One region of the Streptomyces daghestanicus genome, then DNA from elsewhere that is predicted to be linked to it. Evidence: riboswitches for the same ligand, from Rfam matches in the RefSeq annotation. Region 1 holds a riboswitch; the other holds the start of a gene.
The links. A riboswitch is a leader RNA that binds a small molecule or an ion and turns the genes downstream of it on or off. The one in region 1 is predicted to bind cyclic di-AMP.

Region 2: it holds a riboswitch for cyclic di-AMP, as region 1 does, so the genes downstream of both, Sdagh_RS11085 (M23 family metallopeptidase) here and Sdagh_RS27200 (LysM peptidoglycan-binding domain-containing protein) in region 1, are expected to answer to the same signal.

The regions. Positions count from the first base shown of each region.
Region 1 is NZ_BNDX01000016.1:70,272-77,437, forward strand. It holds gene Sdagh_RS27175 (serine/threonine-protein kinase) at 1-983, shown strand, start outside; gene Sdagh_RS27180 (SurA N-terminal domain-containing protein) at 1,260-1,907, shown strand; gene Sdagh_RS27185 (nucleoside triphosphate pyrophosphohydrolase) at 1,932-2,942, shown strand; gene Sdagh_RS27190 (cytochrome P450 family protein) at 2,994-4,280, shown strand; gene Sdagh_RS27195 (LysM peptidoglycan-binding domain-containing protein) at 4,449-5,516, shown strand; cyclic di-AMP (ydaO/yuaA leader) riboswitch at 5,699-5,865, shown strand; gene Sdagh_RS27200 (LysM peptidoglycan-binding domain-containing protein) at 5,869-6,615, shown strand; gene eno (phosphopyruvate hydratase) at 6,865-7,166, shown strand, end outside.
Region 2 is NZ_BNDX01000008.1:350,831-357,996, forward strand. It holds gene Sdagh_RS11070 (bifunctional acetate--CoA ligase family protein/GNAT family N-acetyltransferase) at 1-1,651, opposite strand, end outside; gene Sdagh_RS11075 (HPr family phosphocarrier protein) at 1,769-2,050, shown strand; gene Sdagh_RS11080 (GntR family transcriptional regulator) at 2,285-2,980, opposite strand; gene Sdagh_RS11085 (M23 family metallopeptidase) at 3,306-4,070, opposite strand; cyclic di-AMP (ydaO/yuaA leader) riboswitch at 4,083-4,243, opposite strand; gene Sdagh_RS11090 (M16 family metallopeptidase) at 4,445-5,833, opposite strand; gene Sdagh_RS11095 (M16 family metallopeptidase) at 5,830-7,166, opposite strand, start outside.

The sequences.
Region 1 (7,166 bases):
ACATGGCCCCGGAACAGGCGATGGGCGGCGCGGTCGGCCCCTACACCGACCTGTACGCCCTCGGGGTGCTGCTGCACGAACTGCTCAGCGGCGACGTGCCGTTCGCGGGCTCCACCGCCCTCGGCGTGCTCCACCGCCACCTGTACGAGCCGCCGCTGCCGGTGCGCCGGATCCGCCCCGAGATCCCCGAGGCCCTCGAAACGCTGGTCCTGCGCCTGCTCGCCAAGGACCCCCAGCACCGCCCGGCCTCCGCCCAGGAGGTCTACGAGCACCTCGCGCCGCTCCTCCCGGCCCGCGGCACGCCCACCGGGGCGCCCCTCGACCCCACCCGCCCCTTCCTGCGCCCGCACGCCCCCTGGCCCGACCGTGCCCGCACCCCCGCGCCCCAGCCCGCCCCCGTCGCGCCGGTCGAGGAGAAGCCGGACGTCGCGCGGGCCGTCGACGAGGTCAAGCGGCTGCTCGGGGAGGGCCGCATCACGCAGGCCGTCGACCTCCTCGGCGCCATCCTGCCCGCCGCGGCCCAGCAGCACGGCGAGCACTCCCCGGTCGTCCGCACCCTGCGCAAGCAGTACGCGGCCACCCTCCTGGACGACGGCCAGTACCGGCGTGCCCTGCCCGAACTGCGCCGCCTCGCCGACGAACGCGCCGCCGAGGCCGGCCAGGCCGACCCGCGGTCCCTGCGCTTCCGCTTCGAGGCCGCCCAGTGCCTGGAACAGCTCGGCGAACCGGCCGCCGCCCTCGCCGAGTACCGGGCGCTGCTGCCGTTCTACGAGAACCGGTACGTCGCCGCCGACGATCCCGACCTCGTCCTGGACCTGCGCCGCCGCATCGGCCTGCTGCTCCTCGCCCTCGGCGACCGTGCCGGCGCCCACGCCACGCTGGTCCGCCTCCTCCACGACGTCGAGCACACCCGCGGCCCCGGCCACCCCCTCGCCGGGGACCTGCGCCGCACCCTGCACTGGCTGGGCCGCATGGGCGGCTGAACGTTCCCGCCCCGCACCCCGTCCTCGTCCTGCACCGGCCCGGAGCAGGCCATCACGGTCCGGTGGGACGGCCGGGAACTCCTCCTGCTCACGGCCGTCGCCCCCCAGGACGGGGCGCGCGGTGTCCCGGCGCCCGGTCCGCCGCCCGGATGTGCCGGTGCCGTAAGTCCCGGTGAATCGTTGGTCGAATGGGTTGGCCGGAGGCCGCCCGCTGCCTACCATCGATCACCGCAAGACTTTGTGCACCGTCGCACAATCTCCAACGGGAGGTAACCCTTGCACCGCCGCCGCACCGCGCTCGTCCTCACCGCCGCGATCGCCGCCGCGGCCCCCCTCCTCACCGCCTGCGGCAACGACGCGCACCCCGGCGCGGCGGCCGTCGTCGACGGCCGGCGGATCACCGTCGCGCAGCTGGAGGACCGGGTCGACGAGGTCCGTGCCGCCCAGCGCGCCGCCGTCCCCGACGAGCAGCAGTACGAGCAGGCCATCGCCAGGACCGGCGGCCTCACCCGCGACACCCTCCAGAGCATGGTCCTCGACCGGGTCCTGCACCGCGCCGCCCAGGACGCGGGCGTCACCGTCACCCGCAAGGAGATCCAGCGGATGCGTGCCGCGCTGGAGCAGCAGGCCGGCGGCGCCGAGGGCCTGGAGACGGTCTGGCTCCAGCAGTACGGCATCGCCCCGCAGCGGGTCGACGACAACCTCCGCCTCCAGCTGGAGGCCCAGAAGCTCGCCGAGCACCTCGGCACCGACACCGGGCAGCCCGCTTTCTGGAAGGCCCTGTCGAAGACCTCCGAAGAGCTGGACATCGACCTGAACCCGCGCTACGGCACCTGGGACGTCGAGAAGAGCAGCCGCGCCGACGCGAAGACCCCCTGGGTCCGGGAGGTCACGGGGGCCGCTGGAGCACCGCTGACCGCGTGACGGCGGGTGGGTTACGTTTCGGAGGTGAACGCCACCTCCGCCGAAACCGCCCCCACCCCCGCCCCCGGCCGCGTCGTCCTGCTCACCACCAGCCACCGCGTCGCCCCCGGCCTGCTCTCCTGGCCGGCCTGGCAGGCGCTGCGCGCCGCCGACCGCGTGCTGTGCGCGGACGGCGCCCATCCGCAGCTGCCGTATCTGCGGGAGGCCGGCGTACGGGTCGACGAGGCGGCCCCGACCGCCGAGGAACTGGTCGGCGCCTGCGCGGGCGGACACACGGTGGTCGTCGTGGCGACCGGCGAGGGCGAGCCGGCCCTCACCGACGGACTGGCCCGGCTGGCCGGCTCCGGCCGCGTCACCATGCCCGAGCTGGAGCTGCTGCCCGCCTCCTACGACCTGCCCGGCGCCCGCCTGCTCGACCTCGTCCAGGTCATGGACCGCATCCGCGTCGAGTGCCCCTGGTCGTCGCGGCGGACCCACGAGGGCCTGGCCAAGTACGCCATCGAGGAGGCGTACGAACTGGTCGAGGCCATCGAGGACGGCGACCGCGACGAACTGCGCGAGGAACTCGGCGACGTCCTCCTCCAGGTCGTCTTCCACGCCCGGATCGCCGAGGAGGACCCCGAGGCCCCGTTCTCCGTCGACGACGTGGCCGGCACGATCGTCGCCAAGCTGATCCACCGCCACCCGCACGTCTTCGGCGACGCGACCGCCACCACCCCGGAGGAGGTCCGCGCGCACTGGCTGCGCACCAAGCAGGCCGAGAAGCAGCGCACCTCCGTCACCGAGGGCGTCCCGCTCGGCCAGCCCGGCCTGGCCCTCGCCGCCAAGCTGGCCTCGCGGGTGCGCACGGCCGGCCTGGACGTGCCGCTGCCGCGCGGCGAGGGCCTCGGCTACGAGCTGCTGGCGCTGGCCGTGCGCGCCGAGGCGGACGGCGTCGACCCGGAGGCCGCCCTGCGCGCGGCGGCCCGCGCCTACCGGGACGCGATCCGGGAAGCGGAGACCCGGACGCGGCCGGGGGAACGGACGGGGGAATAGGGAGAGGGACGCGGACGGGGGAGCAGGGAGAGGGACGGATACGGTCGACGCGTGACCGAGCACGCCCACACCCCCAGCACCGCCCCCGCCGCCTCCGCGACCACCCCCGGACCCGCCCCCGAGCTGTTCACCTGGGAATTCGCGAGCGACCCCTACCCCGCCTACGCCTGGCTGCGCGAGCACGCCCCCGTGCACCGCACCCGGCTGCCCAGCGGGGTGGAGGCCTGGCTGGTCACCCGGTACGCCGACGCCAGGCAGGCGCTCGCCGACCCCCGGCTGTCCAAGAACCCGGCGCACCACGCCGAACCGGCCCACGCCAAGGGCAAGACCGGCATCCCGGGCGAGCGCAAGGCCGAGCTGATGACGCATCTGCTCAACATCGACCCGCCGGACCACACCCGGCTGCGGCGGCTGGTCAGCAAGGCGTTCACCCCGCGCCGGGTGGCCGAGTTCGCGCCCCGGGTGCAGGAACTGGCGGACGGCCTCATCGACGGGTTCGCCGGCACGGGAAGCGCCGACCTCATCCACGAGTTCGCCTTCCCGCTCCCCATCTACGCCATCTGCGACCTGCTCGGCGTCCCCCGCGAGGACCAGGACGACTTCCGGGACTGGGCGGGCATGATGATCCGGCACGGCGGAGGCCCCCGGGGCGGGGTCGCCCGGTCGGTGAAGAAGATGCGCGGCTACCTCGCGGACCTCATCCACCGCAAGCGCGCCGACCCGGGCGACGACCTGATCTCGGGCCTGATCCGCGCCTCCGACCACGGCGAGCACCTCACCGAGAACGAGGCCGCCGCGATGGCCTTCATCCTCCTCTTCGCCGGTTTCGAGACCACGGTCAACCTGATCGGCAACGGCACCTACGCCCTGCTGACCCACCCCGGCCAGCGGACCCGTCTCCAGGACTCCCTCGCCGCGGGGGAGAGGGGCCTCCTGGAGACGGGCGTGGAGGAACTCCTCCGCTACGACGGCCCGGTCGAGCTGGCCACCTGGCGGTACGCCACGCGGCCCCTCACCCTCGGCGGACAGGACATCGCCCCCGGCGAGCCGGTCCTGGTCGTCCTCGCCGCCGCCGACCGGGACCCGGCCCGCTTCACCGACCCGGACACCCTCGACCTGTCCCGCCGCGACAGCCAGCACCTCGGCTACGGCCACGGCATCCACTACTGCCTCGGCGCCCCGCTCGCCCGCCTGGAGGGCCAGACCGCGCTCGCCACGCTGCTGACCCGCCTGCCCGACCTGAGTCTGGCCGCCGACCCGGCCGAACTGCGCTGGCGCGGCGGCCTCATCATGCGCGGCCTGCGCACCCTGCCCGTCTCCTTCACCCCCGTCCCCTGAAGGAGCCGTCACACCCGCAAAGGTGACACGCACTCAGGTCCGTGATCTCCATGTGATCTGCACGGCATGAACTTGTGATGAGTGATCGTATGCCTATACGTTCACGGATCAGCGCGGCGCCGAGTCAGACCGCCGCGCGGGCCCTGCTGTCTCGTGAAAGGTCTCCGCATGCTCTCCGGGAACGGCCGACACCGTCGCCCCCGCCAGGCCCCGGCCCTGGTCGTCGCTGCCGGAGTCACCGGCTCCGCCATCGCGATCCCGCTCCTCGGAGCCACCGGCGCCCACGCGGCCGACGGCACGACCTGGGACCGTGTCGCCGAGTGCGAGACCGGCGGCGCCTGGAGCCAGAACAGCGGCAACGGGTACTACGGCGGTTTGCAGTTGACGCAGGACGACTGGGAGGCGTACGGCGGCCTCGCCTACGCCTCCAGTGCCGACCAGGCCAGCCGCGCCCAGCAGATCCGGGTCGCCGAGAAGGTCCTGGCCGCGAAGGGCGTCAGCACCTGGCCGACCTGCGGGCTGCTCTCCGGCCTCGACGGCGGCTCCCCGGACGCCGGCGCGTCGGACGACGCGTCCGGGACGACGGCGGAGTCGGGCGCGGGGTCGACGGCGAAGCCGGACTCGGAGTCGAAGCCGGATGATTCATCCGCTTCCTCCGGTTCATCCGATTCCTCCGCCCCGTCGGAGGAGTCCGCCGGTGCGAAGGCGTCGAAGGGCTCGCCGTCGCCCACCCCCTCCGGCGGGGCGACGGATGACACCTCGTCGGACGACAGTGATGAAACGCCGAAGTCCGACACTTCCTCCGATTCCCCCTCTTCGCCCGCTTCGGGCGCCGCTTCCGGCGACCCCGGCGACGCGGCCACCACCGAGCGGGACGGCTCCGGCAACGTCGAGCCCCGCCCCGCGACTTCGCATCTGACGGAGACCGTCGGGCCGGACGCCTCCGGCGCCGGACGGCACCGCCGCACGGCCGCCGACGGCGAGGCCGCGGACGGCCGCTCGGCGGCGTCCTCCGGGCGGCATGCCTCGCGCGGCGAGGGCGACACCCGCGACGCGGCGGACGGGACGTACACCGTGCGGACCGGCGACAGTCTCTGGGCCATCGCCGACTCGCTGGAGCTGGACGGGGGATGGCACTCCCTCTATGCCGGGAACAAGGCCACCGTCGGCGCCGACCCCGACCACATCCTGCCCGGTCAGAAGCTTGCGGTTGCGGTCGAACCGGTTGAAAAGTAGCGGCAGTTCGCGTCATGCTTCGCGCTGAATGTCCGTAATAAACATCGTGAGAGATAGGTCTCAGAAGTACTGATCGTCTTTGAAAATCCCCCGCGAGCCTGGCTACGGTCAAGACCGCTCGCCATCGCGGGCCCCGGCCGCCGCAACGCCGAATCCTGCCAGCGGCAGTCCGGGAACAGTCGTCGCGTCAAGCGCCGCAGGCAGGAGCGGGGGACCCAAGGTAGGCGCCGCACCGGGCAGTTGAGCCGGGGCGGCTAGGGGTGAAGCCGGCTCCCGTGAGGGACCCGGCCGGGCAACTCAACCGGCCCGAACCCGACAGCTCACCTCGCAGGCGTCGGTGAGGGGATCAACCATGCTGTTTTCCAGCAAGGGCAAGCACCGTCGTCCGTTCAAGGCCACCCGGGCCATCGCCATCGCCGGCGTGACCGGCGCCGCCGTCGCCGCCCCGCTGATGGCGGCCGGCAACGCCTCCGCCGCCACCACCTCCGAGTGGGACACCGTCGCCCAGTGCGAGTCCGGCGGCAACTGGTCCATCAACACCGGCAACGGCTACTACGGCGGTCTGCAGTTCTCCGCCTCCACCTGGGCCGCGTACGGCGGCACGCAGTACGCCTCCACCGCCGACCAGGCCAGCAAGGACCAGCAGATCCAGGTCGCCGAGAAGGTCCTGGCGGCCCAGGGCAAGGGTGCCTGGCCGAACTGCGGCACGGGCCTGTCGGGTGCCTCGTACAGCGGCTCCGGCTCCTCCTCCTCGGGCTCCTCGGGCAGCTCCTCGCAGAGCGGCCAGGAGCAGAGCACCCAGGAGCAGAGCACCGGCTCCACCGGGAGCCGCACGGCCGAGGAGCAGCCCGCCAGCCGTTCGCAGGAGCGCCCGGCGGCCGAGTCCACGCAGAAGTCCGGCAAGACCGTCACCACCCCGACCGGCGAGAAGGTCGAGAAGGGCGACGGCGAGTACAAGGTGGTCAAGGGCGACACCCTCAGCTCGATCGCCGCGGCGCACGACGTCAAGGGCGGCTGGTCGAAGCTGTTCGACCTGAACGACGACATCATCGACGAGGCCGACCTCATCTACCCGGGCCAGCAGCTGCACCTCAGCTGAGCCCGCACGGCTCCCCGCCCCGGCGCGTGTTCCCCCGTACGCGCCGGGGCGGGGTCATGTCCAGGTCCGGCCGCCCGAAAGCGGGGGCTTCTTTTGTTCCGTTCAGAAACAATTTACTCTCGGTTCCGTACAACGGGTGGGTGACCGGCTGGCCGATCGCCCGGAGCCGGTTAGGCTCGGACCCGCAGAGCCGCCGCGTGCCGCGCACCCGCGTCACACCGAAGCGTCACATTGAAGAAGGAGATGCTCGTGCCGTCCATCGACGTCGTCGTAGCCCGGGAAATCCTGGACTCCCGAGGCAACCCCACGGTCGAGGTCGAGGTCGGCCTCGACGACGGCAGCACGGGTCGTGCCGCCGTCCCGTCCGGCGCCTCCACCGGCGCCTTCGAGGCCATCGAGCTGCGCGACGGAGACGCCAACCGCTACCTCGGCAAGGGTGTCGAGAAGGCCGTCCTCGCCGTCATCGAGCAGATCGGCCCGGAGCTGGTCGGCTACGACGCCACCGAGCAGCGCCTGATCGACCAGGCCATGTTCGACCTGGACGCCACCGA
Region 2 (7,166 bases), on a different contig from region 1:
CGGGGGTGGCGGCGGTGGTCAGGTCCAGCGGGGGCAGCGGGCGCAGTCCCTCGGAGAGGCAGGCGTCGTAGGTGAGCAGGCCCAGGGACTCGGAGTTGCCGAGGATCGCCACCCGGGGGCCGGCGGGCAGGGGCTGGCGGGCGAGCAGCAGGCCCGCGTCGACCAGTTCGGTGATGGTGTCGACGCGGATGACGCCGGCCTGCCGCAGCAGGGCGGAGACCGTGGCGTGCGGCAGGCGGGTGGCGCGGACCGCGTGACCCTGGGGGGCGGCGCCGCCGTGCCGGGCGCCCTGTACGACGACCAGCGGCTTGACGGCGGCGGTGCGCCGCGCCAGACGGGTGAACTTGCGCGGGTTGCCGATGGACTCCAGGTACATCAGGACCACGTCGGTGCCGGGGTCGTCGTACCAGAACTGCAGGACGTCGTTGCCGGAGACGTCGGCCCGGTTGCCGGACGAGACGAACGTGGAGACGCCGGTCACGCCCGTGACGCCGCCGCCGCGCCGGTGCAGCCGGGAGAGCAGGGCGACGCCGATGGCGCCGGACTGGGCGAAGAGGCCGATCCGGCCGGGGCGCGGCATCTCGGGGGCGAGGGAGGCGTTGAGCCGGACCTCGGGCGCGGTGTTGACGATTCCGAAGGCGTTGGGTCCGACGAGCCGCATGCCGTACGCGCGCGCGTGCCGGACGAGGGCGCGCTGGCGCGCGCGTCCCTCGGGGCCGCTCTCGGCGTACCCGGCGGAGACGACGACCAGGCCCTGCACGCCGTGCCGGCCGCACTGGGTGACGACGTCGGTGACCCGCTCGGCGGGGACGGCGACGACCGCGAGGTCGACGGGACCGTCGATCTCGGCGACCAAGCGGTGGGCCGGTACGCCGTCCAGTTCGGTCCGGTCCGGCTCGAAGGCGTGGTTCACGGCGTACAGGCGGCCGGTGAAGCCGGCGTCGCGCAGGTTGCCGAGGATGCGGCGGCCGACGCCGCCGGGGGTGCGGCCGGCGCCGATGACGGCGACGGACCCGGGCACCAGGAGCCGGCGTACCGAGCGGCCCTCGGCGCGCTGCTCGCGCGCGTACTGCACGGCGAGGGAGCGGTCGGTGGGCGCGAGGCCGAACTCCAGGCGGACGACGCCGTCCTCGAAACTGCGTCTCTGGGTGTACCCGGCGTCCGTGAACACCTTGATCATCTTGGTGTTGGCGGGGAGCACCTCGGCGGCGAACCGGCGGATGCCGCGCTCCCGGGCGACCGCGGCGATGTGCTCCAGGAGCGCGGAGGCGACGCCGCGCCCCTGGTGGGCGTCCTGGACGAGGAAGGCGACCTCGGCCTCGTCGGCCGGGGCGTGCGCGGGGGTGCCGTCGGCGGCGATCCGGTCGTAGCGGACCGTGGCGATGAACTCGCCGCCCACCGTGGCCGCGAGGCCGACGCGGTCGACGAAGTCGTGGTGGGTGAAGCGGCGGACGTCCTTGGCGGACAGCCGGGGGTAGGGCGCGAAGAAGCGGTAGTACTTCGACTCGTCCGAGACCTGCTCGTAGAAGCTGACCAGGCGCTCGGCGTCGTCCTCGGTGATGGGGCGCACACGCGCGGTGCCGCCGTCGCGCAGCACCACGTCCGCCTCCCAGTGGGCGGGGTACTCGTGCCGGTCCGACGCGCTCTCCATGCGGCCCAGAGTACGGCCCGGGTACGACAACGGCGCGGGGCCGAGTGGGGCAGTCCGGGGGCGCACCGTATGGAAGACTGGTCTAGACAACTCTGCACACCTGAAGGGCAGCACCACATGGCTGAGCGCCGCGTCAACGTCGGCTGGGCCGAGGGCCTCCACGCCCGCCCCGCCTCCATCTTCGTCCGAGCCGCCACGGCCACCGGGGTCCCGGTGACGATCGCCAAGGCCGACGGCGACCCTGTCAACGCGGCCTCCATGCTGGCCGTCCTGGGTCTGGGCGCCCAGGGTGGCGAGGAGGTCGTGCTCGCCTCGGACGCCGAGGGCGCGGACGCCGCCCTGGACCGGCTGGCGAAGCTGGTCGCCGAGGGGCTGGAGGAGCTCCCGGAGACCGTCTGAACCACCGTGCGCGTACGGCGGAGCCGTGCCGGGCCTTCGGGACCGGCACGGCTTCCGCTATTTCCGGGGACGACCGCTTGGTCCGGGGTGCGGACTCTCGTTTTTGCGGGGGCGGCACCGCGATGATTTCTCGTCCGCCGGGGAGACATGGAGCACGACAATAAAAAGGGCAGCGGAAATAGACCCCGACCGGAGGATCGGCCGAATAACTTCTCTTTGTATACGGTGGCCGTGTTAATGCCGCAGGCTCGGCATGTTTACGGCATGTTGCGAATTCCTCACACGCTCCGCGCGGCCTGCGCCCGGGGCCGGCCGCAGGCGATGCGCGGCGGTCGACCGCTCGGTGTGCAGCGCGGTCAGCGAGCGCGCCCGCTCGCTGTCGCCCCGGGCCACCGCGTCGACGATGGCGCCGTGCTCCGCCCAGGTGTCCACGGGGCTGGCCGGCGCCTCCACGGCGTACATCCAGGCGATCCGGTGCCGCAGCTGGGTCAGCGTCGAGGTGAGCGCCGCGCTGCCCGCCGCCTGGGCGAGCGTCTCGTGGAACCAGCCGCCCAGGGAGCGCAGGTCCTCGCTGTTGCCCCGTCTGGCCCGCTCCTGGCCGAGCCGCACCAGGCCGCGCAGCACCTTGAGGTGGGCCTCGGTGCGCCGCTGGGCGGCCCGCGCGGCGCCGAGCGGCTCCAGCAGCAGCCGCATCTCCAGCAGGTCGGCGGCCTCCTGCTCGGTCGGTTCGGCCACGCACGCGCCCGCGTGGCGCCGGGTCACCACGAAGCCCTCGGCCTCCAGGGTCCGCAGGGCCTCGCGCACGGGGACGCGGGAGACGCCGTAGCGGCGGGCGAGGAGTTCCTCGGTGAGCCGGCTGCCGCGTTCGAGGACACCGGCGACGATGTCGTCCCTGATCGCCGTGCACACCGAGTGCGCCGGAATACGCATGACCGACCTCCGCCTTAATCCCCGTGAAACGTCGACGATTGACGCGTGTTCAGTGACTCTATTGCAATGCGGCGCGCTTTCCGACGGGGGTCCGCTTTACCGGACGGATTTTGGGTTGTTTTTGGTCAGCTCCTAGGGCCTGTCGTTCGGATCAGGTCGCGGGGAATCGGCTGCGCCTTCCCCGCGCCGGTGCGCGTGCCAGGCCCCGCGTCCGCGGCGTGATCCGAACGAGGCCCCAGGCGCCTGCGACGAGCCCTCGGCGCGCCCCCGACGTGGAAAAGCCCCGGCTCGTGAGCCGGGGCTTTCCAGGAGTGCGGCGGAAGGGTCAGACGGTGACGCCGTGGGAGCGGAGGTAGGCCACGGGGTCGATGTCCGAGCCGTACTCGGCGGTGGTGCGGGCCTCGAAGTGCAGGTGCGCCCCGGTGGTGTTGCCGGTCGCCCCGGAGTGGCCGATCGTCTGGCCCGGGGTGACCGCCTGGCCCACCGAGACGCCGATGGACGACAGGTGGCCGTACTGCGTGTACGTCCCGTCGTGCATCCTGATCACGACCTGGTTGCCGTACGCACCGCCCCAGCCGGCCTCGACCACGGTGCCGGCGCCCACGGCGTGGACGGGGGTGCCGGAGGCGGCGTGGAAGTCGATGCCGGTGTGCGTGCCGGAGGACCACAGGCCGCTGCTGGCCTGGTAGGCGGTGGACACGTACGAGCCGCTGATGGGCGACACGTAGGTGTTCAGGCGCTTGCGCTCGGCCTCGCGGGCGGCGCGCTCCTGGTCCTCACGGGCCTGCTGGGCGGCCTCGGCGGCCCGCTCGCGGGCGGCCCGCTCGGCCTGCTCCCGGGCGGCGGCGAACTCGGCGGCCTGCCGCTGGGCGGCGGCCTGGGCGTCGACCTCCTCGGCCACCGAGTCGCCGAGGGTGACGACCGGGGTGAGGCCGGTCTGCTCGGCGGCCGGTTCGGCGGCGAGCGCCGGGGCGGCCAGGGTGCCGAGGACGCCGGTGGTGGTGAGGGTCGCGACACCCGCCGCGCGGACGGTGGTGCGGTGCATCCGGCCGGGTCGGCGGTGCTTGCCGGTGGCGCGCGTGAACGCCATGTGGGGGCTGGTCCTTTCCTTCCCTCTCGCCTACCGGGTTAGCTGACGGGTTCGGAGCAGGAAGGTCTCCTACGGACCCCCTCGCTCACGCGCGGGCGTCCGATTCACCCCAGGGACGATGGGTCCCCGGCTCCCCTGGCTCGCGCCGTACGGGGACTCGGCGATGACTGTCCGGTGCCGCGGGTGCGGCGCACTGCCTGACGAACAGCCTGGGAGACGCTAAGCGGGCGCCCGTTCAAGACTCAAACAGAACCGGGTTTTTGTTGCTCATCCCACAGCGCAGACAGGCAACCTCTATGCCAATCCGCCCCATTCGGACATAGGGCGGCCCCGGTGACAGAACCGTCACCGGGGCCACCCCCACGCGTGCGCCGCTACTCGGCGCTCACCACGGTGACTTCGCCGATGCCCAGGGCCTCGACGGGCCCCTTGATCTGCGCGGCGTCACCCACCAGGACGGTCACCAGCCGGTCCACCGGGAAGGCGTTCACGACCGCCGCGGTGGCCTCGACCGTGCCCGTGGTGACGAGCCGCTGGTAGAGGGTCGCCTGGTAGTCGTCGGGCAGGTACTGCTCGACCTGGTCCGCCAGCGTGCTCGCGACGGCCGCCGCGGTCTCGTACTTCAGCGGCGCCACACCCACCAGGTTCTGCACGGCGACGTCGCGTTCGGCGTCGGTGAGCCCGCCCTCGGCGAGGGTGCGCAGCACCTTCCACAGGTCGTCGAGGGCCGGTCCGGTGTTCGGGGTGTCGACGGAGCCGCTGATGGCGAGCATCGCGGCGCCGGTGCCGTCGGGCGCGGAGCGCAGCACCTGGCCGAAGGCCCGCACGCCGTAGGTGTAGCCCTTCTCCTCGCGCAGGACGCGGTCCAGGCGGGAGGTCAAGGTGCCGCCCAGGCAGTACGTGCCGAGCACCTGGGCGGGCCAGACGCTGTCGTGCCGGTCGGGTCCGGTGCGGCCGATCAGCAGCTGCGTCTGGACCGATCCGGGGCGGTCCACGATGACGACCCGGCCGGTGTCGTCGGAGGTCACCGGCGGCACGGGGCGCGGCTCGGCGGCCGAGCCCGTCCACGAGCCGAGGGTGTCGTCGAGCAGGGCGTCGAGGTCGACGCCGGTGAAGTCGCCGACGACCACGGCGGTGGCGGTGGCGGGCCGCACGTGCTTCTCGTAGAAGGCGCGGACGGCGGCGGAGTCGATGCCGGCGACGGTCTCCTCGGTGCCCTGGCGCGGGCGGGACATCCGGGAGTCCGCCGGGAACAGCTCCCTGGACAGCTCCTTGGCGGCCCGGCGCGAGGGGTTGGCCAGCTCGTGCGGGATCTCGTCGAGCCGGTTGCGCACCAGGCGTTCGATCTCGCTGTCCGCGAAGGCGGGCGCCCTGAGGGCGTCGGCGACCAGGCCGAGCGCCTTGGCGAGACGGGAGGCGGGCACTTCGAGGCTGAGGCGGACACCGGGGTGGTCGGCGTGCGCGTCCAGGGTGGCGCCGCAGCGCTCCAGCTCGGCGGCGAACTCCTCGGCGGAGTGCTTGTCGGTGCCCTCGGAGAAGGCGCGGGCCATGATGGTGGCGACGCCGTCCAGGCCGGCCGGCTCGGCGTCCAGGGGCGCCCGCAGGAACAGCTCGACGGCGACGACCTGCTGGCCGGGGCGGTCGCAGCGCAGGACGGTCAGGCCGTTGCCGAGCGCGCCGCGCTCCGGGGCGGGGAAGGCCCAGGGCCTGGGCTCGCCCGCCTGCGGCTGAGGGTGGAATTCCATGGTGGCCAGCTCGGTCACTTGGCCGCCTCCTCGTTCTCGTCGGTGGCGTCGTCGGCCGCGGGGGCGGTGGGCTCGTAGACGAGCACCGCGCGGTTGTCGGGGCGCAGTCGGGCCTTGGCGACCTCCTGGACCTCCTCGGCGGTCACCTCCAGGACGCGCTGCACGGCGGTGAGGGCGAGCTGCGGGTCGCCGAACAGGACCGCGTACCGGCACAGTTCGTCGGCGCGGCCGGCGACCGTGCCGAGCCGGTCCAGCCACTCGCGCTCCAGCTGGGCCTGGGCGCGCTCCATCTCCTCGGCGGTGGGGCCCTCCTCGGCGAACCGGGCCAGCTCCTCGTCGATGGCGGCCTCGATGACCGGCACCTCGACGTCGCCGGAGGTCTTCACGTCCAGCCAGCCGAGGGACGGGGCGCCCGCCAGGCGCAGCAGGCCGAAGCCGGCCGCCACGGCCGTGCGGTCGCGGCGCACCAGGCGGTTGTAGAGGCGGGAGGACTCGCCGCCGCCGAGGACGGTGAGCGCCAGGTCGGCCGCGTCGCACGCGCGGGTGCCGTCGTGCGGCAGGCGGTAGGCGGCCATCAGGGCGCGGGCCGGTACCTCCTCCTCGACGACCTCGCGCACCTGCTCGCCCATGACCTCGGGCAGCGAGCCGTCCCGGGGGGCGGGCTTGCCGTCGTGGGAGGCGATGGAGCCGAAGTACTTCTCGATCCAGGCGAGCGTCTGCTCGGGGTCGATGTCGCCGACCACCGACAGCACCGCGTTGTTCGGCGCGTAATAGGTGCGGAAGAACGCGCGGGCGTCCTCCAGGGTGGCCGCGTCCAGGTCGGCCATGGAGCCGATCGGCGTGTGGTGGTAGGGGTGGCCCTCCGGGTAGGCGAGGGCGGTCAGCTTCTCGAAGGCGGTGCCGTAGGGCACGTTGTCGTAGCGCTGGCGGCGTTCGTTCTTGACGACGTCGCGCTGGTTCTCCATCGACTCGTCGTCCAGGGCGGCGAGCAGGGAGCCCATGCGGTCGGCCTCCAGCCAGAGCGCCAGCTCCAGTTGGTGGGCGGGCATGGTCTCGAAGTAATTGGTGCGCTCGAAGCTGGTGGTGCCGTTGAGGGAACCGCCGGCGCCCTGCACCAGTTCGAAGTGGCCGTTGCCCTTGACCTGGGCGGAGCCCTGGAACATCAAGTGCTCGAAAAGGTGAGCCAGACCGGTACGTCCCTTGACCTCGTGGCGGGAGCCGACGTCGTACCAGAGGCACACCGCCGCGACCGGGGTCAGGTGGTCCTCGGAGAGCACCACGCGCAGACCGTTGGCCAGGCGGTGCTCGGTCGCTGTCAGGCCGCCGGAGCCTGCCTCGGCTGTGGCCGTGT